DNA from 2 places in the Bradyrhizobium sp. A11 genome. Region 2 is predicted to be linked to the other one. Evidence: riboswitches for the same ligand, from Rfam matches in the RefSeq annotation. Region 2 holds a riboswitch; the other holds the start of a gene.
The links. Region 2 has a riboswitch for S-adenosylmethionine ahead of WI560_RS02120 (O-succinylhomoserine sulfhydrylase). Riboswitches for the same ligand answer to the same signal wherever they lie in the genome.
Positions count from the first base shown of each region.

Region 1: it holds a riboswitch for S-adenosylmethionine, as region 2 does, so the genes downstream of both, WI560_RS29095 (homoserine O-acetyltransferase) here and WI560_RS02120 (O-succinylhomoserine sulfhydrylase) in region 2, are expected to answer to the same signal.

Region 1 is NZ_CP149509.1:6,186,333-6,195,347, reverse strand. It holds gene WI560_RS29135 (cell division protein FtsX) at 1-920, shown strand, start outside; gene WI560_RS29130 (YdcF family protein) at 993-1,697, shown strand; gene WI560_RS29125 (1-acyl-sn-glycerol-3-phosphate acyltransferase) at 1,745-2,515, shown strand; gene WI560_RS29120 (gamma-glutamylcyclotransferase) at 2,512-3,120, opposite strand; gene WI560_RS29115 (DUF2125 domain-containing protein) at 3,231-4,415, shown strand; gene WI560_RS29110 (prephenate/arogenate dehydrogenase family protein) at 4,539-5,474, opposite strand; gene hisC (histidinol-phosphate transaminase) at 5,471-6,568, opposite strand; gene WI560_RS29100 (chorismate mutase) at 6,605-7,453, opposite strand; SAM riboswitch at 7,610-7,689, shown strand; gene WI560_RS29095 (homoserine O-acetyltransferase) at 7,780-8,985, shown strand; gene metW (methionine biosynthesis protein MetW) at 8,988-9,015, shown strand, end outside.
Region 2 is NZ_CP149509.1:472,745-481,759, reverse strand. It holds gene WI560_RS02135 (hypothetical protein) at 1-538, opposite strand, end outside; gene WI560_RS02130 (PAS domain S-box protein) at 643-1,059, opposite strand; gene WI560_RS02125 (2'-deoxycytidine 5'-triphosphate deaminase) at 1,165-2,271, opposite strand; SAM riboswitch at 2,381-2,460, shown strand; gene WI560_RS02120 (O-succinylhomoserine sulfhydrylase) at 2,536-3,723, shown strand; gene WI560_RS02115 (SGNH/GDSL hydrolase family protein) at 3,900-4,892, opposite strand; gene WI560_RS02110 (SGNH/GDSL hydrolase family protein) at 4,905-5,687, opposite strand; gene WI560_RS02105 (OpgC domain-containing protein) at 5,687-6,937, opposite strand; gene apaG (Co2+/Mg2+ efflux protein ApaG) at 7,140-7,532, shown strand; gene WI560_RS02095 (Hsp33 family molecular chaperone) at 8,560-9,015, opposite strand, start outside.

The DNA of each region.
Region 1 (9,015 bases), 1.2 Mb from region 2:
GTCCGCAGCTGCCGGCCAAGGCGCGCAACATGTCGCCGATCGTGCCGCGCGCCTCGATCCAGGGTCGGGCCCTGGTCGCCGTCGTCGCCATCATGACCTTCCTGGCGTCGATGGCCACGGGCACCGTGCTGCTGGTCAGCGCCTCCGCCGCGGAATGGCAGTCGGACGTGGCGAGCGAGATCACCATCCAGGTTCGTCCGCAAGCCGGGCGCGATCTCGAACGTGACACCGCAGCGGTGACGGAGGCGATGCGCGCGCAAGCCGGCGTCGTCGAGGTCAAGCCGTTCAGCAAGGAGGAGAGCGGCAAGCTGCTCGAACCCTGGCTCGGCACCGGGCTGTCGATGGACGATCTGCCGGTGCCGCGCATGATCATCGCGCGCGTGCAACCCGGCACGCCGCTCGATCTCGAGGCCCTGCGCGCTCGGGTGAACCAGGTCGCGCCGAGCGCCAGCGTCGACGATCATCGCGCCTGGATCGAGCGGATGCGCTCGATGACCAACGCCACCGTGCTCGCCGGCCTCGGCATCCTCGCGCTCGTCATCGTCGCCACGATCATCTCCGTCTCGTTCGCGACCCGCGGCGCCATGGCGGCGAACCGCCCGATCGTCGAGGTGCTGCACTTCGTCGGCGCCGGCGACCGCTACATCGCCAATCACTTCCTGCGTCATTTCCTCAGGCTCGGCCTCGAGGGTGGCGTGATCGGCGGCGGCGCCGCCATGCTGGTGTTCGGCTTCTCCGAGTCGATCGCCGGCTGGTTTTCCGGTACTCCCGTCGGCGACCAGTTCGCCGCGCTGCTCGGCACCTTCTCGCTGCGGCCATCCGGCTACATCGTGCTTGCGGTCCAGGCCGTGCTGATCGGCGCCATCACCGCGGTGGCCTCGCGCCAGACGCTGTTCGCGACCTTGAACGACGTCGACTAGGGTTGAGATACCGGACTCCACTTCGCCTCAAAACATCCTAAAATCAGTCAGGGAAGGGATCACCGACATCGCATGACCTCGCCGACCGACGATCGATCGCCGAAATTGCCGCGCGGCTGGCTGCGCGCGGCAATCGTGTCGGCGATTGCGCTGGCCTTCGTCGGCGCCGCGGCGGGCTTCGTCGCGTTCCTGGCGCAATTGCGCGGCGCCGAGATCGCACCGAGCCGCAAGGCTGACGGCATCGTGGTCCTGACCGGCGGCTCCTCGCGGGTGTCGGATGCGATGGCGCTGCTCGCCGCCGGTTACGGCAGGCGACTGTTGATCTCCGGCGTGCACCCGACCTCGACGGCGAACGACATCTCCAGGACATTGCCGGAGAACCAATCTTTCATGACCTGTTGCGTCGATCTCGACCGCACCGCGCTCTCGACCCGCGGCAACGCGGCGGAGGCGCGGCGCTGGGCCGAGGGACGCCGCTTCAAGTCGCTGATCGTGGTCACTTCGAACTACCACATGCCGCGCGCGCTGGTGGAATTCTCGCACGCGATGCCCGAGACGGCGCTGATCCCGTTCGCGGTGGTCGGCGACAAATGGCGCGAGGAGCCGTGGTGGACTTCGCCGTCCACCTTGCGGCTGCTGCTGTCGGAATATGTCAAGTACCTCGCGGCCGAGGTCAGGGTGCGGCTGGAGGATTTCGGGATTGACCTTTGGCCCGAGATATCGGAGCAGCCTGCAGGCCGGCAGCTAAAGCGGCCCGCCACCGCCCAAGCCAATTGACATGCCAATTTGAGACGCCAATTGACCGGCAAATTGATGGACCGTCGATGTTCCTGATTTTCCTGCGCTCGCTCGTGTTCAACGTGCTGTTTTACGCCGTGCTGGTATGCCTCGCGATCGTGGCGCTGCCGACCTTCGCATTGCCGCCACGCGCCATGCTGACGGTCGCCGAATGGTGGGCGAAGGCGACGCTGGTCCTGATGCGGGTGGTCTGCAACATCAAGGTGGAATTCCGGGGGACGGAGAAGATTCCGCAGGGGCCGTTGGTGATCGTGGCGAAGCACCAGTCGTTCTGGGAGACCTTCGTGCTGCCGGGCTTCTTCGACCGCCCGATCTTCATCCTCAAGCGTCAGCTGATGCAGATCCCGGTGTTCGGCCAGTTCCTGGTCAAGACCGGCATGATCGCGATCGATCGCAATGCCGGCGTGAAGGCGCTCCTGGACATGACCCGGCGGGCGCGCGAGGCGGTGCGCAGCGGCCGGCAACTCGTGATCTTTCCGGAAGGCACGCGCCGCGCGCCCGGCGCGCCGCCGGATTACAAGACAGGTTTTGCGCAGATCTATTCGTCCTGCGGCGTGCCGTGCCTGCCGGTCGCGCTCAATTCCGGCCTGTTCTGGCCCCGCCGCACCTTCATGCGCTATCCCGGCACGCTCGTGGTGGAGTTCCTCGATCCGTTGCCGCCGGGCCTGCCGAAGGACGAGTTTCTCTCCCGCGTGCAGACGGCCATCGAGGATGCGACCGGCCGCCTCGTCGAAGCTGGCCGCAAGGAGCAGGAGCAATTGATCGGCTCGGCGCCGAGCTACGCGCCGACGGGCTAGCGGCTTTCGCGGTCTTCGTTTTGACTCGCGTGCAGGGAATGCGCATCGCCATGCAGCATCAATGCAAGCTGGTGCAGCTGCGCGTCGCGAAAGCCTTCGGCCTCGATCGCCTTCACCGTCGCGGTGACATAGTCGCGGTTGGCGCCCGACTGGCCATGGCCCTGGAGGACATGACGGTGCTGCTCGGCGAGCGAGAGACGGCCGGCATATTGCGCATGGCCGCGGTCGACGACATAGGCGAGCGCGGAGACGCGCTGGCGCGCGTCGTTCTCCAGCCACACCGAACGCATCACCTCGCGATAGACCGAGGTGACCTGCTCGCGCGCGCGCAAGTAAGCGACGACCTCGGTGCGGTTCTTTTCAGCGACGCGGAAGGCGATGCCGCGGCAGGCGCCGCCGCGATCGAGCCCGAGCACAAGGCCCGGCTTCTCCGGCGTCCCGCGATGCACGAAGGAATAGACACAGAGCGCACGATGCTCGCCCACCAGCCGCGCCGGGACGCGCTCCTCGAAGTCGAAGCCCGGCCGCCACATCAGCGAACCGTAGCCGAACACCCAGAGGTCGCCTTTGGCGGTGGTGACGGAGGGGAGGGTGATTTCCGACATTTCGGGCACGGCTACCAGAATGAAGGTCCCAAGCGAAGCGAATTCTCCGCCTTTCGCCGCAGCCGCACCACGCTTACATTTGCCTGAATCTGGGATCAAAGGGTCGCCGCATGTCCAATATGACCGTTGCCGCAGGCCGCCGCTCCCGTTGGGGCCTTTTCGTCGCACCCATTCTCGTCGTGATCCTCGCCGTCGCGTGGAGTTGCTTCTGGTTCTATGCGGCCTCGCGGGCCGAAACGGCCGCAGACGCCTGGCGGGCGCAGGAGGCCAAGTCCGGCCGCATCTATGATTGCGCCAAGCGCTCGATAGCCGGCTTCCCGTTCCGCTTCGAGATCCAGTGCTCCGGCGCCAGCGTGTCGCTGGTCTCGCAGAACGCAAGCAAGACGCCGTTCACGGCCAAGCTCGACAACATCCTGGTCGTCGCCCAGGTCTACGATCCCAAGCTTGTGATCGCCGAATTCTCCGCACCCGCGACGCTGACCGACGGCGTCACGCAAAACACCTTCGTGGTGAACTGGAGCAAGGGCCGCAGCAGCGTGGTCGGCCTGCCCTCGGTGCCGGACCGCGCCTCCATTGTGTTCGACGATCCCTCGCTCAACCGCCTCGACGGCAGCGTGCAGGTGCCGCTTGCGCGCGCCAAGCAGGTCGAGCTGCACGGCCGCCTTGCCGACGGCTCGCCGGCCGATCATCCCGTGCTCGAAACCGTGCTTCACGTCGCGCAGGGCAGCATTCAGGGCGTTCATCCCCTGCTCGCCGAGCCGTTCGAGGCGGACACGCGCGCCAGGGTCACCGGCCTTTCCGACCTCACGCCAAAGCCGTGGCCGCAGCGCTTCCGCGAGATGCAGGCCGCCGGCGGTCACATCGAGATCGTGCAGTCGCGGATCCAGCAGGGCGAGATGATCGCGGTTGCGGCCGGCACGCTCGGCCTTTCGGCCAACGGCCGGCTCGACGGCGAATTGCAGATGACGGTGACGGGCCTCGAACGCGTGATCCCCGCGCTCGGCATCGAGAAGATGCTGGAGGAGGGCGTGCCGCAGGCAACGCTCGACCGCGTCGCGCCCGGCGTGAAGTCGCAGGACCTCACCAATCTGTTCGGCGCGCTCGATCGCGCCGTTCCGGGCCTCGGCAAGGTCATCAAGCAGAATGCCAATGCCGGTGTCGCCGCCGGCATCAACTCGATCGGTACCGAGAGCACGCTCGAAGGCAAGAAGGCGCGCAGCTTCCCGCTGAAATTCGTCGACGGCGCGGTGCTGCTCGGCCCGGTCAAGGTCGGCCAGATCCCGTCGCTGTATTGATAATTTTCAGTCTCGTCATTCCGGGGCGATGCGCAGCATCGAACCCGGAATCCATTTCACCGCGTGCGCTGTGGCCCGATGGATTCCGGGCTCGCCCTTCGGGCGCCCCGGAATGACCGACGGCTACGGCTTCTTCAGCGCCGCAAGCGGCCGGCCGAAATCCGGCGCAGCCGAATCCTGGCCGATCTCGACGATGCCGCGGCGGATGGCGCGGGTGCGGGTGAAGTGATCGAACAGCGCCTCGCCGTCGCCGCGACGGATCGCGCGCGTGAGCTTGGCGAGATCCTCGGTGAAGGTGCCGAGCATCTCCAGCACGGCCTCCTTGTTGGCGAGGAAGACGTCGCGCCACATCGTCGGATCGGAGGCCGCGATGCGGGTGAAATCGCGGAAGCCGCCGGCGGAGAACTTGATGACCTCCGACTCCGTCACCTGCGCCAGCTCGTCGGCGGTGCCGACGATGGTGTAGGCGATCAGATGCGGCAGATGGCTGGTGATGGCGAGCACGAGATCGTGATGGTCCGGCGTCATCACCTCGACCTTGGCGCCCATCGCCGCCCAGAACGCCCGCAGGCGGTCGGTCGCCGCGGCATCGACGCCTTCGGGCGGGGTCAGGATGCACCAGCGGTTGATGAAGAGCTCGGCGAAGCCAGAATCCGGCCCCGAATGCTCGGTGCCCGCGACGGGGTGCGCCGGCACGAAATGAACGGTCTTCGGCAGATGTGGCGCCATGTCCCTGACGATGGCGCCCTTCACCGAGCCGACGTCGGAGACAACAGCGCCGGGCTTCAGATGCGCGGCAATCTCCTGCGCCACCGGCCCGCAGGCGCCGACGGGAATGCAGAGGATGACGAGATCGGCATCCTTCACCGCTTCCGCATTGGTCGCCACCACCTTGTCGACGATGCCGAGCTCCATCACCCGCGCCCGCGTCTTCTCCGAGCGCGCGGTGGTGACGATCTCGCCGGCCAGGCCCTGGAGCTTCGCAGCGCGCGCGATCGAGCCGCCGATCAGGCCGAAGCCGATCAGCGCGACGCGCTGGAAGTGCGGATCAGCATTCATGTGCCGCCCATGAAGTCGTGCAAGGCCTCGATCACGAGACGGTTGGCCTCCTCGGTGCCGATGGTCATGCGCAGCGCATGCGGAAGGCCGTAGTTCTTCAGCGCGCGCAGCACGAGGCCCCGCTTGGTCAGGAAGGCGTCGGCGTCGTCAGCAGTCTTGCCCTTGTCGGTCGGGAAGTGGATCAGCACGAAATTGGCGACGCTCGGCGTCACCTTCAGTCCGAGCTTGCCGATCTCCTCGGTGAGCCGGTTGCGCCAGGTCTCGGTGAACTGCTTCGACATCGCCTGGTGCGCGGTGTCCTCGATCGCGGCGACCGCGGCATGCATCGCCGGCGTCGACACGTTGAAGGGACCGCGGATGCGATTGACCGCGTCGATGATGTGCTCGGGGCCGAACATCCAGCCGATGCGCAGCGCAGCCAGGCCGTGGATCTTGGAGAAGGTGTGCGTCACCACCGTGTTCTCGGTGGTGGCGACGAGCTCGATTCCCATCTCGTAATCGTTGCGCGAGACGTAGTCGGAATAGGCGGCGTCGAGCACCAGCAGCACGTGCGAGGGCAGGCCGGCGCGCAGCCGCTTGACCTCGTCGAACGGCAGATAGGTGCCGGTCGGATTGTTGGGGTTGGCGAGCCAGACCAGTTTTGTCCGTGGCGTCACGGCCTTGAGGATGGCATCGACGTCGCAGGTGAGATCCTTCTCCTGCGCGATGACGTTCTTGGCGCCGACCGCCATGGTCGCGATCGGGTAGACCAGGAAGCCGTGCGTCGTGGAGATCGCCTCGTCGCCGTGGCTGAGATAGGTGTGGGCGAGCAGATTGAGGATCTCGTCCGAGCCGGCGCCGCAGATGATGCGGTTGGGGTCGAGCCCGAAGGAGCGGCCGATCGCCTCGCGCAGCACGCGCGAGGTGCCTTCCGGGTAGTCTTCCAGGTGGTCCGCCACGCGCTTGAACGCCTCGATCGCCTTGGGCGAGGGCCCGAACGGCGTCTCGTTGGCGGAGAGCTTGAACACCTTGCGGCCCGGTTCGGCGACCGGGCTCTTGCCGGGCGTATAGGGCGCAATATCGAGAATGCCGGGATTCGGCACGGGGCGGGACATCTTGAACTCCGAAAATGGCAGGGCGTGGCGCGTGGTTTACGATTTCGCCCCGGTCGGGGGCACCGTATAGCGCGTTGCGTGGCTGCCGACGAGGGCCACGGAGCGCACCGAGGCCCCCGCCTCGGTCAGGGCAGCCCTGATTTTGTCGATGCTGGTCGCGCTCGTGACCGAGACCAGCAGCGCCGCGCCGTCGAAGGCGGTGTCGGGCACCGCGACGATCTCGGCGAGCGGCGACAAGGCGCGCGCGACCTCGGCGTTCCAGCCCGACACACGCACGCTGAAGGTCTCGACCTCCGTGTCCAGGGCGCTGTCGGCGACGCGCGAGATCGCGAACACCGGCAGTGCGGCGGGATGGTCCGCACGCTCGACGAAGGGCATCCGCGCGATGATCTTCGGCGCGCCGGCGGCTTCCAGCTCCAGCCACCACGGCGTGCGGCTCGACGTCGCCGAGACCAGCGCCAGATCGCCCTTGGATCTCGCCACCGCCTCCACCGCGGCCTGCGCGCTGAAATGCGCGACGTAAGGCACCGTGAAGCCGAAATGGAAGCGCGCGGAATCGCGCATCGCCGGCTCGCTCACCGAGATGTCGGCATGCACGGAGAACGGCGCCTGCACATAGGTGAAGGTCGAGATGATGACGCGCCAGATGCTCTCGACCGTGTCGAGCGGCAGGATGCCGCGATGGCGCCGCACGAGGTCGCGCATCATGGCGGCCTCGCGCGCGGGCCGGAACGCCGAGCCGACCTCCTGGGTCTGCTTCACCTGGATCAGGCGGTCGATGATGTCGCCGCGCTGCATCAGCAGGCGATGCATGCCCTCGTCGATCGCGTCGATCTCCTTGCGCAGTTCCTGCAGCGATGGCGGCGCGGGTGGACGTTGGGACATGTCTGGCTGTCGATCGTTTCGAATGGGGAATGTCCTGATTAGGCAGTCGGGGCGGCGAAAGCAAAGAGAAATGACGTCCTTTCCGGGCGACGCGGCAGAGGCGAATTGAGCCGATCCGGGCCGCGACTTGACGAAAACCGCCCAAGACGGTAGCTTTTGCCGTTCCGTGGTCATTTGAGCCGGCCGGCTTGCAGCCACGTTAAAAAACTCGCTAAACAGGCCGGGGACGCTTCCGATCCCGGCCGAACCTATCGTTCAGGCCGGGTTTTTCATGGCCTGATGCAAGTGGCGATCAGCGTTTGATCGCGAACGAGGTCAATGGTCAGATGGGTGGCGTCAAGTCGATACCGAGTCCTGCGATCAGCGCCGACGAGCGGTCGCACGAGGTGGATCATCCGAGCTCGCAGGTTGCGCATTTCGGCGCCGAGCAGCCGCTGCGGCTCGATTGCGGCGTCGATCTCAGCCCGTTCCAGATCGCCTACCAGACCTATGGCGAGCTCAACGCCGATCGCTCCAACGCGGTCCTGATCTGCCATGCCCTGACCGGCGATCAGCATGTCGCCAATGTCCATCCCGTCACCGGCAAGCCGGGCTGGTGGGAGACGCTGGTCGGCCCCGGTCGGCCCATCGACCCCAAGCACTACTTCATCATCTGCTCCAACGTGATCGGCGGCTGCATGGGCTCGACCGGGCCGGCGTCGATCAATCCCGCCACCGGCAAGGTCTGGGGGCTCGATTTTCCCGTCATCACCATCCCCGACATGGTGCGCGCGCAGGCCATGCTGATCGACCGGCTCGGCATCGACACGCTGTTCGCGGTCGTCGGCGGCTCGATGGGCGGCATGCAGGTGCTGCAATGGACCGCGGCCTATCCGAAGCGCGTGTACTCCGCGCTGGCGATCGCCTGCGCAACGCGGCACTCGGCGCAGAACATCGCCTTCCACGAGCTCGGCCGCCAGGCCGTGATGGCCGATCCCGATTGGCACGGCGGCGGCTATGCCGATCAAGGCATCCATCCGCATCGCGGGCTTGCGGTGGCGCGCATGGCGGCGCACATCACCTATCTCTCCGACGCGGCGCTGCATCGCAAGTTCGGCCGGCGCATGCAGGACCGCGAGCTGCCGACCTTCTCGTTCGACGCCGACTTCCAGGTCGAATCCTATCTGCGCTATCAGGGCTCCTCCTTCGTCGAGCGCTTCGATGCCAACTCCTATCTCTATCTGACGCGCGCGATGGACTATTTCGATATCGCGGCCGACCATGGCGGGGTGCTGGCGAAAGCGTTCGCCGACATCAAGACCCGCTTCTGCGTCGTCTCCTTCACCAGCGACTGGCTGTTTCCGACCTCGGAATCGCGCGCGCTGGTGCATGCGCTGAACGCCTCGAGCGCGCGGGTGTCGTTCGCGGAGATCGAGACCGATCGCGGACACGACGCCTTCCTGCTCGACGTGCCCGAATTCTTCGACATCTCCCGCGCCTTCCTGCAATCGGCCGGCAAGGCGCGCGGGCTCACCGGCAAGAAGGACGGCTAGCGATGTCTGTACAGGAAGTTCTGCCGCTCG
Region 2 (9,015 bases):
ACACCAGCCGCTGGTCCGGCTCGAGCGGATGATCGTATTGGTGATAGTAGCCCTCCAGCCCGTCCTGGCCGTCGACGCTCTGCTTGGTGCAGACGAAGCCGAGCCTGAGATCGCCGAGGGCTGCGCCATTATTGGCGTGCCAGCCGCGCAGCATCGCGCGCGAGACCTCGCCCGGCACGCCGCAGATCGCGGTGCCCTTCCAGATCCAGCGCGGCGGCGGATAGCGGATCCAGGCCTTGGCGTCGCTCTCGTACATGTACTCGACATGCACGCCGCCGATCCAGTTGGAGAGATAGTGATATTGCGCGGCCGCCACCGCCGGCGGCAGATGATCGATCCCGAGCTTCGCAAGCCCCGGCAGAAAGCGCTCCTGCTGCTGGCGGCGAAACACGCGGAAAACGAACTCGGCGGCGTCAGCGGTGCCACGCCGCGTCACGACGGTGAGGATGAGCCCGGTGAAATATGCGTGATAGAGGTCGGCGACCGCGCGCCAGCGCTTCCATTGGGCTTCCTGCGCGGCGTCTACAGCGGCGGCCATGTTCGCTCCCGATCGTTGTTTCGATCGAGTGTGTCACTGCACCCCGCGGCAGGCAACATCACGCCCATGCAGAGCGCCCTGCGCGATTGCCCGTCAATTCCGCATCACGAAGTTTGCGGCGGCGCCTTGGCCGCGCGCTCACGCTCGACCCGCTCGGTGACATCGCGCGCCATCGCCACGGATCCGAGGACGTTGCCCGCGGAATCCCGCACCAGGGCGAACGTCATCTCGATGTAGAGCTTGCGTCCGCTCTTGTGCAGCGCGCGGGTCAGCGTCGGCTTGCCCGCAAGCTTCATGCTGCCGCTCGCGAGCGCGGCCTCGAAGCCCTTCCAGTGCGCGGCGCGCAGATGCTCGGGAATGATCAGGTCCAGGTTCTGGCCGAGCGCTTCCGCAGCGGAGAAGCCGAACAGGGCCGCCGCGGCACCGTTCCAGCGCATGATCGTGCCCGAGCGATCCGAATAGATCAGCGCATCCGCGACGCCTTCGGCGATCCTTGCATCGAGTTCGGATGGATTGGTCATGTGGTCACCTCGTAGCCCGGATGAAGCGCAGCGTAGTCCGGGATCGTGCCACAAGTGCAACCGCCCCGGATTTCGCTTCCGCTCCATCCGGGCTACAGGATCGGGCTACACCCGAAAATGCTTCGATAGTTTGAGGCCCTGGGCCTGGTAGTTGGAACCGATACGCTGGCCGTACATCGCATCAGGACGGGCCAGCATCTTCTCGTAGACGAGACGGCCGACGATCTGGCCGTGCTCGAGGATGAACGGCACTTCGCGCGAGCGCACCTCCAGCACGGCGCGCGCGCCCTGTCCGCCGGCGCCGGCATAGCCGAAGCCGGGATCGAAGAATCCGGCGTAATGCACCCGGAACTCGCCGACCAGGGGATCGAACGGCACCATCTCCGCGGCGTAGTCGGGCGGCACCTGCACGGCTTCCTTGGAGGCGAGGATGTAGAACTCGCCGGGATCGAGGATCAGGCTGCCGTCGGGACGGGCCGACATCGGCTCCCAGAAATCCTCCACCGCATAGCCGGAGCGGCGATCGACGTCGACGACGCCGGTGTGGCGCTTGGCGCGATAACCGACGAAGCCGCCCGCTTTCTCGCCGGACAGGTCGACGGAGACGGCAACGCCGCCGGAGAGATCGGCATCGTCGACATCGACCAGACGCTCGGCGGCGTGCAAGCCGTCGAGCTCGTCGGCGTTGAGGATGGCATCACCGGTGCGGAAGCGCACCTGGGACAGGCGCGAGCCCTCGCGCACCAGCACCGGGAACGTCTTCGGGCTGATCTCGGCATAGAGCGGACCGTGATAGCCGGCGCCGATCATGTCGAAGCGGCGGGTGCCGTCGGCGATCACGCGGGTGAAGACGTCGAGCCGGCCGGTGGAGCTCTTGGGGTTCGCGGCTGCGACGATCTCCGGCGGCAGCGCGAGGCTTTCCAGCAGCGGCACGATGTAGACGCAGTTGGTCTCCAGCACCGCGCCGTCGGCGAGGCTGAACTCGTGCAGCTTCAATTCGTCGATGCGCTCGGCGACGGTGGCGCCGGGGCCGGGCAGGAAGCTGGCGCGGACGCGATAGGCGATGTCGCCGAGACGCAGATCGAGGCTGGCCGGCTGGATCTGGCTCTCGACGAAGTCGTAGGCGGGCCGGATGAGCCCTGCCTCCGCCATCGCCGCGATCATGCGGTCGGGCAGGATACCATTGGCGTCGGGCGCGACCGTGAACGTCAACCGGGGTCCTCATCAGGGGTCAGATGCATCCGGACATGCCGGAAATACAGGTCTTTTACGGCTATCCGATGGACGCCTTGACGGAAAGGGCATTGCCGAATATGAGCATCACTTATCCCGTGGTGATTTGAGCCGGCCGGCTTGCAGCCACGTTAAATAAGTCGCTAAACAGGCCGGGGACCTCTGTGATCCCGGCCCGTGGAGATATCCAGGCCGGTTTTTTTGTGACCGCTTTCGACGAGGCGGTCATGTCGGAGGTACCCTATGTCGAAGTCGACCGCCAACTACCGCCCCGAAACCCGCCTGGTTCATTCCGGCACCCTGCGCTCGCAATATGGCGAGACCTCGGAGGCGCTATTCCTGACCCAGGGCTATGTCTACGACAGCGCCGAGCAATGCGAGGCGCGGTTCAAGGGCGAGGACCCCGGCTTCATCTATTCGCGCTACTCCAATCCCACCATCGCGATGTTCGAGCGCCGCATGATCGAGCTCGAAGGCGCCGAGGCCGCCCGCTCGGCGGCAACAGGCATGGCCGCGGTGACGACCGCGATCCTGGCACCGCTCAAGGCCGGCGATCACGTCGTAGCCTCGCGCGCGCTGTTCGGCTCGTGCCTCTACGTCGTGCAGGACCTGTTGCCACGCTACGGCATCGAGACCACGCTGGTCGATGGGCTCGATCTCGACCAATGGCAGCGGGCGCTGCGGCCCAACACCAAGACGTTCTTCCTGGAGAGCCCGACCAACCCGACGCTCGACGTGCTCGACATTCCCGCCATCGCCGAGATCGCGCACAAGGGCGGGGCGCGGCTCGTCGTCGACAACGTGTTCGCAACCCCGATCTGGCAGAGCCCGCTCGCGCTCGGGGCCGACGTCGTGGTCTATTCCGCGACCAAGCACATCGACGGCCAGGGCCGCTGCCTCGGCGGCATCATCCTGTCCTCGGAAGCCTTCATCGCCGAGCACATCCACAATTTCATGCGCCAGACCGGACCGTCGATCTCGCCGTTCAACGCCTGGGTCCTGCTCAAGGGCCTGGAGACGCTGGGCGTGCGGGTGCGCGCGCAGACCGAGACCGCTTCGCGTATCGCCGAGGTGCTGGCGAGCCACCCGAAGATTTCGCGGCTGGTCTATCCCGGCCGCGCCGATCATCCGCAGGCGGCATTGGTGAAAAAGCAGATGCGCGGCGGCTCGACCCTGGTCGGCTTCGAGGTCAAGGGCGGCAAGGCAGCCGCGTTCCGCGTGCTCAACGCGCTGAAGCTTGCGAGGATCTCGAACAATCTCGGCGATGCCAAGAGCCTCGTCACGCATCCGGCGACCACGACGCATCAGCGCCTGAAGCCGGAAGACCGCGCCGCGCTCGGCATCGGCGAAGGCTTCATTCGCTTCTCGGCGGGGCTCGAGCATGCCGACGATCTGATCGAGGACCTGACCGCGGCGCTGGAGCAGGCGTGATCTTGCTGACCCTCCCCTGGAGGGGGAGGGTCGATCGCGCGAAGCGCGAGCGGGGTGGGGTGATCTCTCCACTCGGGCACTGTTGGATGTGGATGGACCGTCACCCCACCCCGCTACGCATTCCGCTTCGCTGCATGCGTAGCGACCCTCCCCCTCCAGGGGAGGGTTAAAGCAAGCTACATCGGCCGGTACGTCCGCACGTCCGCGGGCACGTTGACGCCGAGCTTGATCTGGCCGACCGAGCGGATGATGTCGTCGCCGAGCAGCTGGGCGAAGCAGGCATAGCCCCAATCGTTCATGTGCAGGCCGTCGGCGATCACGAAGCCCTCGACCGGAATGGCCTGCTTCTCGTGCCAGTCACGCATCACCTCGAAGCGCGGGAAGATTCCGACGTGACGGAGCTCGGCGACCTTGCTGAGCAGCTTCACCATCTTGCCGGCGCTCTCGGCGCGCTGGTTGACCGCCGGCGAATATTGCGGATCGACCAGCACGATGTCGGCGCCGCCCGCGGCCTGGATGCGGCTGATGCCGTCCTCCACCATCTTGGCGGTTTCGCCGGGATCGAGATTGCGCAGCACGGCGTTGGTGCCGACCTGCCAGATCACGAGATCTGGATGCATGTCGATCACCTGCGTCTGAAGGCGCTTCATCATCTCGGGCGCGTCCTCGCCGCCGACACCGGCATTGATGACGCTGATGTCGGCGGTCGGATAGTGCCGGCGCAGCTGCGCGGCGAGACGATTGGGGTAATTGAACTCCGGCGAGCTCGCGCCGAACCCTTGAGTCGAGGACGAGCCGAACGCGACGATGACGACGGGCAGCCCGGCGACGAGCTTGCCCGCGACGTGCGGCAGCGAGCCCATCGCCTTCGAACCGCCCTTCGGCGGCTGGCAGGGCACGCGGTTGAAGATGTCGCTGGCGGACTTGGCGGCCTGCTTCACCTTGTCGATGGCACGCGCCGTGATGCCGCGCTGCTCGGGCGAGGTCGCAGCGACGGCGGTCTGGGAGGGCGAGGCGGGCGCGGGTTCAGCCGACTGCGCGGGGGCGGGTGTCGCCTGGACGGCCGGCGTCTGGGCATGCGATTGCGCGGCCGGCAGCAGCGACAGCAGCACTGCGGCTGCAGGCGCGGCCAGCCATGCCGTCAGGCAAAAAGGGCGGAGAGAACTCATTAACGCTAGACCTCAATTTTGCTGCTGGGCCGGCTCCCCACGGGCTGCGTCGATCACGAACTGTGCCAACGCCCGGCCAAGGCAATCATGGACCTGTTTCGCCAGCTCGGGCCCGCGGGACGGGCTGAACAGGTCGAACTGACCCTGGTCATTCCACTGCCGCATGATCGCGAAGCGATCGAACAGCGGAATGTCGTGCTCCTGCGCCACCACCCGCATGTTGTCGAGGTAAGGCGGCGCCGAGATCATGGTCTCCGTACGCGGGCTGTATTGCAAGTTCATCAAGACGACGTCAGCCCCTGCATTTTGCAGCGCAACAACCCCCTCGGTCACCGCGCTACGAAATTCGTCGGGATCGATGGATCGGATAGCATCCACGGTCCCGGTCTGCCAGATCACCAAAGTAGGCGCTTTTGCTTCCATCAGCTTAACGAAGGTGGACGCGGTCTCCTCTGCCGTCTTCTTGCTCTGTATTTCTACGGAGACGTGCACCACCTCGGACGCCGGCAGCTTCTCCTTGAGGATCGCCTCCATTCGCGCCGGATAGGAGCTGCTCTCCGAGGATGGAATCGTGGTCGAGCGGCTGCCGATGACCAGGATGTCGAGCGGCTTGCCGGCCTTGAGCGCATCGGCGACCTTTGTCAGTCGGCTTTCGCTGGTGAGCAGATAGGACGGCAGCTCACAGGCTGCGGGCGCATTATTGGTGGCGGCAGGCGCAGCATCGCCCGCACGCGCCAGGGACGCGGCGAGGCTACCGCATAGCAGGATCAGGCTCAGGAGAACCTTCGCCTTCATCAGCCCCCTCCCGCCAGATCGGCGTTGCCGACGGCGTTCTTGGTCTTCGTACCGCTTTTGTCAGCCACGCGCTTGTACCACGAAATCACCCAGGCTACGCCCCACATGATCAGCACCCCGGAGAGACTAATTAGCGCATGCATGGCCGCGCCGCCGGAGACTTCGGCGAGGATGAAATGGCCGGCAAAGGCCAGGAAGACGCCGAGGCAGAAGATCTCGAGGGAATGCTGCCCGCATAGAATCAATGGTCGCAGCCAGCGCGATTTCAAGCCCGGCCAGTCCCGGGGCAGGAAGCGCACGGTGAGCGCCGCCAGCGCTAGGAAATGCGTGAAGCGCAGCACGTCCAGATCGGTCTTGTTGATCGGATACATCCATTGCTCGACCAGCTTCGGCATGAACTGGGAGAGCTGCGGCACGTACCAGGTCAGCGTCACGTAGAACGACGCGATGAGATAGGCGATCGCCAGCCACATCGTGACCCGTGACGACAGAATGCGCGACATACGGCGCGCACCTCCGAGCGCGCACCATGCACCGAACACGAACAGCAATTGCCAGGCGAAGGGGTTGAAGGCCCAGAAGCCGTTCGGATACGCCGACAGGTAGAGATCATACTCCCAGGTCACCGCGTAGAGCACGACCGAGAGGGCGAGCGTGACGTCGGGCCGCCATTTCATCGACCACAGGATCAAGGGCAGCGCCAGCATCAGCACGATATAGAGCGGCAGCACGTCCATGTTGACGGGGCGGAAGCGGAGCAGCAGCGCCTGCACGATCGTGACGTCGGGCTGCTTGAGGAAATCCATGATGCCCATCTCTTCGGTGTAGAGCGGGTTCTCGAAGCTGGTCGCGACGTAGGAGATCTCGGCGAGGAAGATCGTGAACAGGAAGACGTGGGCGACGTAGATCTGCCAGACCCGGCGCAGGATGCGCGCGGTGGCGATGACGACGCCGCTCTCCAGCATCGCCCGGCCGTAGACGAAGGCGGCGGTATAGCCGGAGATGAAGATGAAGATCTCGGTGGCGTCGCTGAAGCCGTAATTGCGGATCGTGAACCAGGTCAGCACACTGGGCGGCAGATGATCGATGAAGATCAGCCACAGCGCGAGCCCGCGGAACAGGTCGAGCCGGAGCTCGCGCTCGCCGATGGCGGGCAGCGTGATGGCCGGCGCCCTCGCGCGCGGCTTCGCCCCCTCGGATGCGGCAGTTCCCGTGATCGTCGATCCCGTCACTTGGTCGGCAATGGTCATCGGGGCGCAAAAACCTTCCGCAAATCGCGGCGTGTCAAGGAGTGTACCGGTCCGGTCGTTACCCCGCAAAGCGGCCGGGTGCCATGGGGGTTTGCCGGTGCCTTCCCTGGGGTGTCATTCCCTTCGAATTCTGGCGGGACGATGTCGCCAAAGCCGTCCGCGGCGTTTGGTTCCGGAGCCGGATTTCGCTATGGTAGCAGCCATGTACCGCGCCGTGACCCGCCACATCGAAGTGACCGTCGAGCCGAACTTTGTTCCGGAGCAGTCGTCGGCCGATCGCTCCCGCTACTTCTGGTCCTACACCATCGTCATCACCAATTCGGGTGAGGAGACCGTGCAGCTCAAGACGCGGCACTGGATCATCACCGATGCCTCCGGCCGCCAGCAGGAGGTGAAGGGCGAGGGCGTGGTCGGCGAGCAGCCGATCCTGGCCCCCGGCGAGCGCTTCGAATACACCTCCGGCGTCCCGCTCTCGACCGCCTCCGGCTTCATGACCGGCCGCTACCAGATGGTCAGCGAAAGCGGCGAGCGCTTCGAGATCGACGTGCCGGCGTTCTCGCTGGACAGCCCGGACAGCAAGCGCGTGTTGAATTAGGGGCCTCGCTGCCGTGTCCCGGCTCTGCAGCGCACCGTGCCGGACGATGCTTCGCTTCGCCGGGGACGCTGCGCTGCGTCCGGGGCACAAGAGCGGAATATTAGACGCTCTCTCCACGTCATTGCGAGGAGCTCTTGCGACGAAGCAATCCAGAATCCCTCCGCGGATGGATTTCTGGATTGCTCCGCTGCGCTCGCAATGACGGAGGATGACGTAGCCGCATCGCTCTTCCCGCACCATCGCTTGCAGACACGCCTTCTTGTTCTCGCGGCCGATTTCGCCCGAGCTTTGCTTGCGTCTCCGCCCTCAAATCCAGGAGGGCGCAGGGAAGGCCGGGTGCCGACAGGCACCCGCGGTCCGCTGCGCAAAATGCACACGCAGAAGAACCGCACAGCAGCATATAGGTGGTGCCGATCACTCGGCCTTCCCTGCGCGGTGGTCGGACGGCTTATGCCGCGCTCTCCCGGGAGCCGAACTTTCCTTCTGGCCTCCCTCGCCGGTCGAATTGGCGATGCCGTCCGCCCGGTTGGGCTCGCGCGCATCTTCGATCCGGCTTGACCGTAGCAACGACGGCCAGGACCACACGGTTTTGCCGTACGCACGGCCCGTCCTTTCGCCGCAGTCTTTCCAGCCCTGTCGACGGAGCCGGAAACTTACGAGCGAGACGAAGCCTAGCAGCGCCGTTCGTCCGCACGCGGTTACGGACTCACAGGGACTACCCGCCCTGCCCGCACCTCTCGTGCCGACGCTGCCGCGTCCACCGCAAGCCCGGCTCGCGATCAAGCCGACCTCGAGATCGCCCCTCCTGGATGAGCCGGGATGGGCGACACATACGCCATTTCCGAATTTCGGTAAAGTGGAATATTTTCGCGCAGGTGGATTGACAGCGGGGGACACACCAGGTGCCGTAGCGCCGGAGGGTGGGCAAAGGCGCGCTCTTGCGCGACGTGCCCACGAATTCTCACCAGCCACACGCAGATCGTGGGCACGGCGCAAGTGCGCCTTTGCCCACCCTACGAGAGCTCGCTCACGCGTCTTCCACGCCGGCCTCGTGCGGGGTGAACTGGTAGACCGACGAGCAGAACTCGCAGGTCACGACCACCTTGTCGTCCTTGACCATCGCGGCGCGGTCGTCGGGCGAGAAGCTCTTGAGCATCGCGGCGACCGCATCGCGCGAGCAGGAGCACTGCGCCTTAAGAACCAGCGGATTGAACACCCGCACGCCGCGCTCATGGAACAGGCGGAACAGCAGCCGCTCGCCGGAGAGCTCGGGATCGATCAGCTCGACATCCTCGACCGTCTCGATCAGCGAACGCGCCTCGACCCAGGCATCGTCCTCGGTGACGGCATGCACCTCGACGCCGTCAGGCGCATCGCCCGGATGCAAGTCCGCCTGCCGCGCGCGCTCCGGCGCCTTCGGCAGAAACTGCATGAGCATGCCGCCGGCGCGCCAGCGATGCTTGCCGCCGTCGCTGGAGCGCCA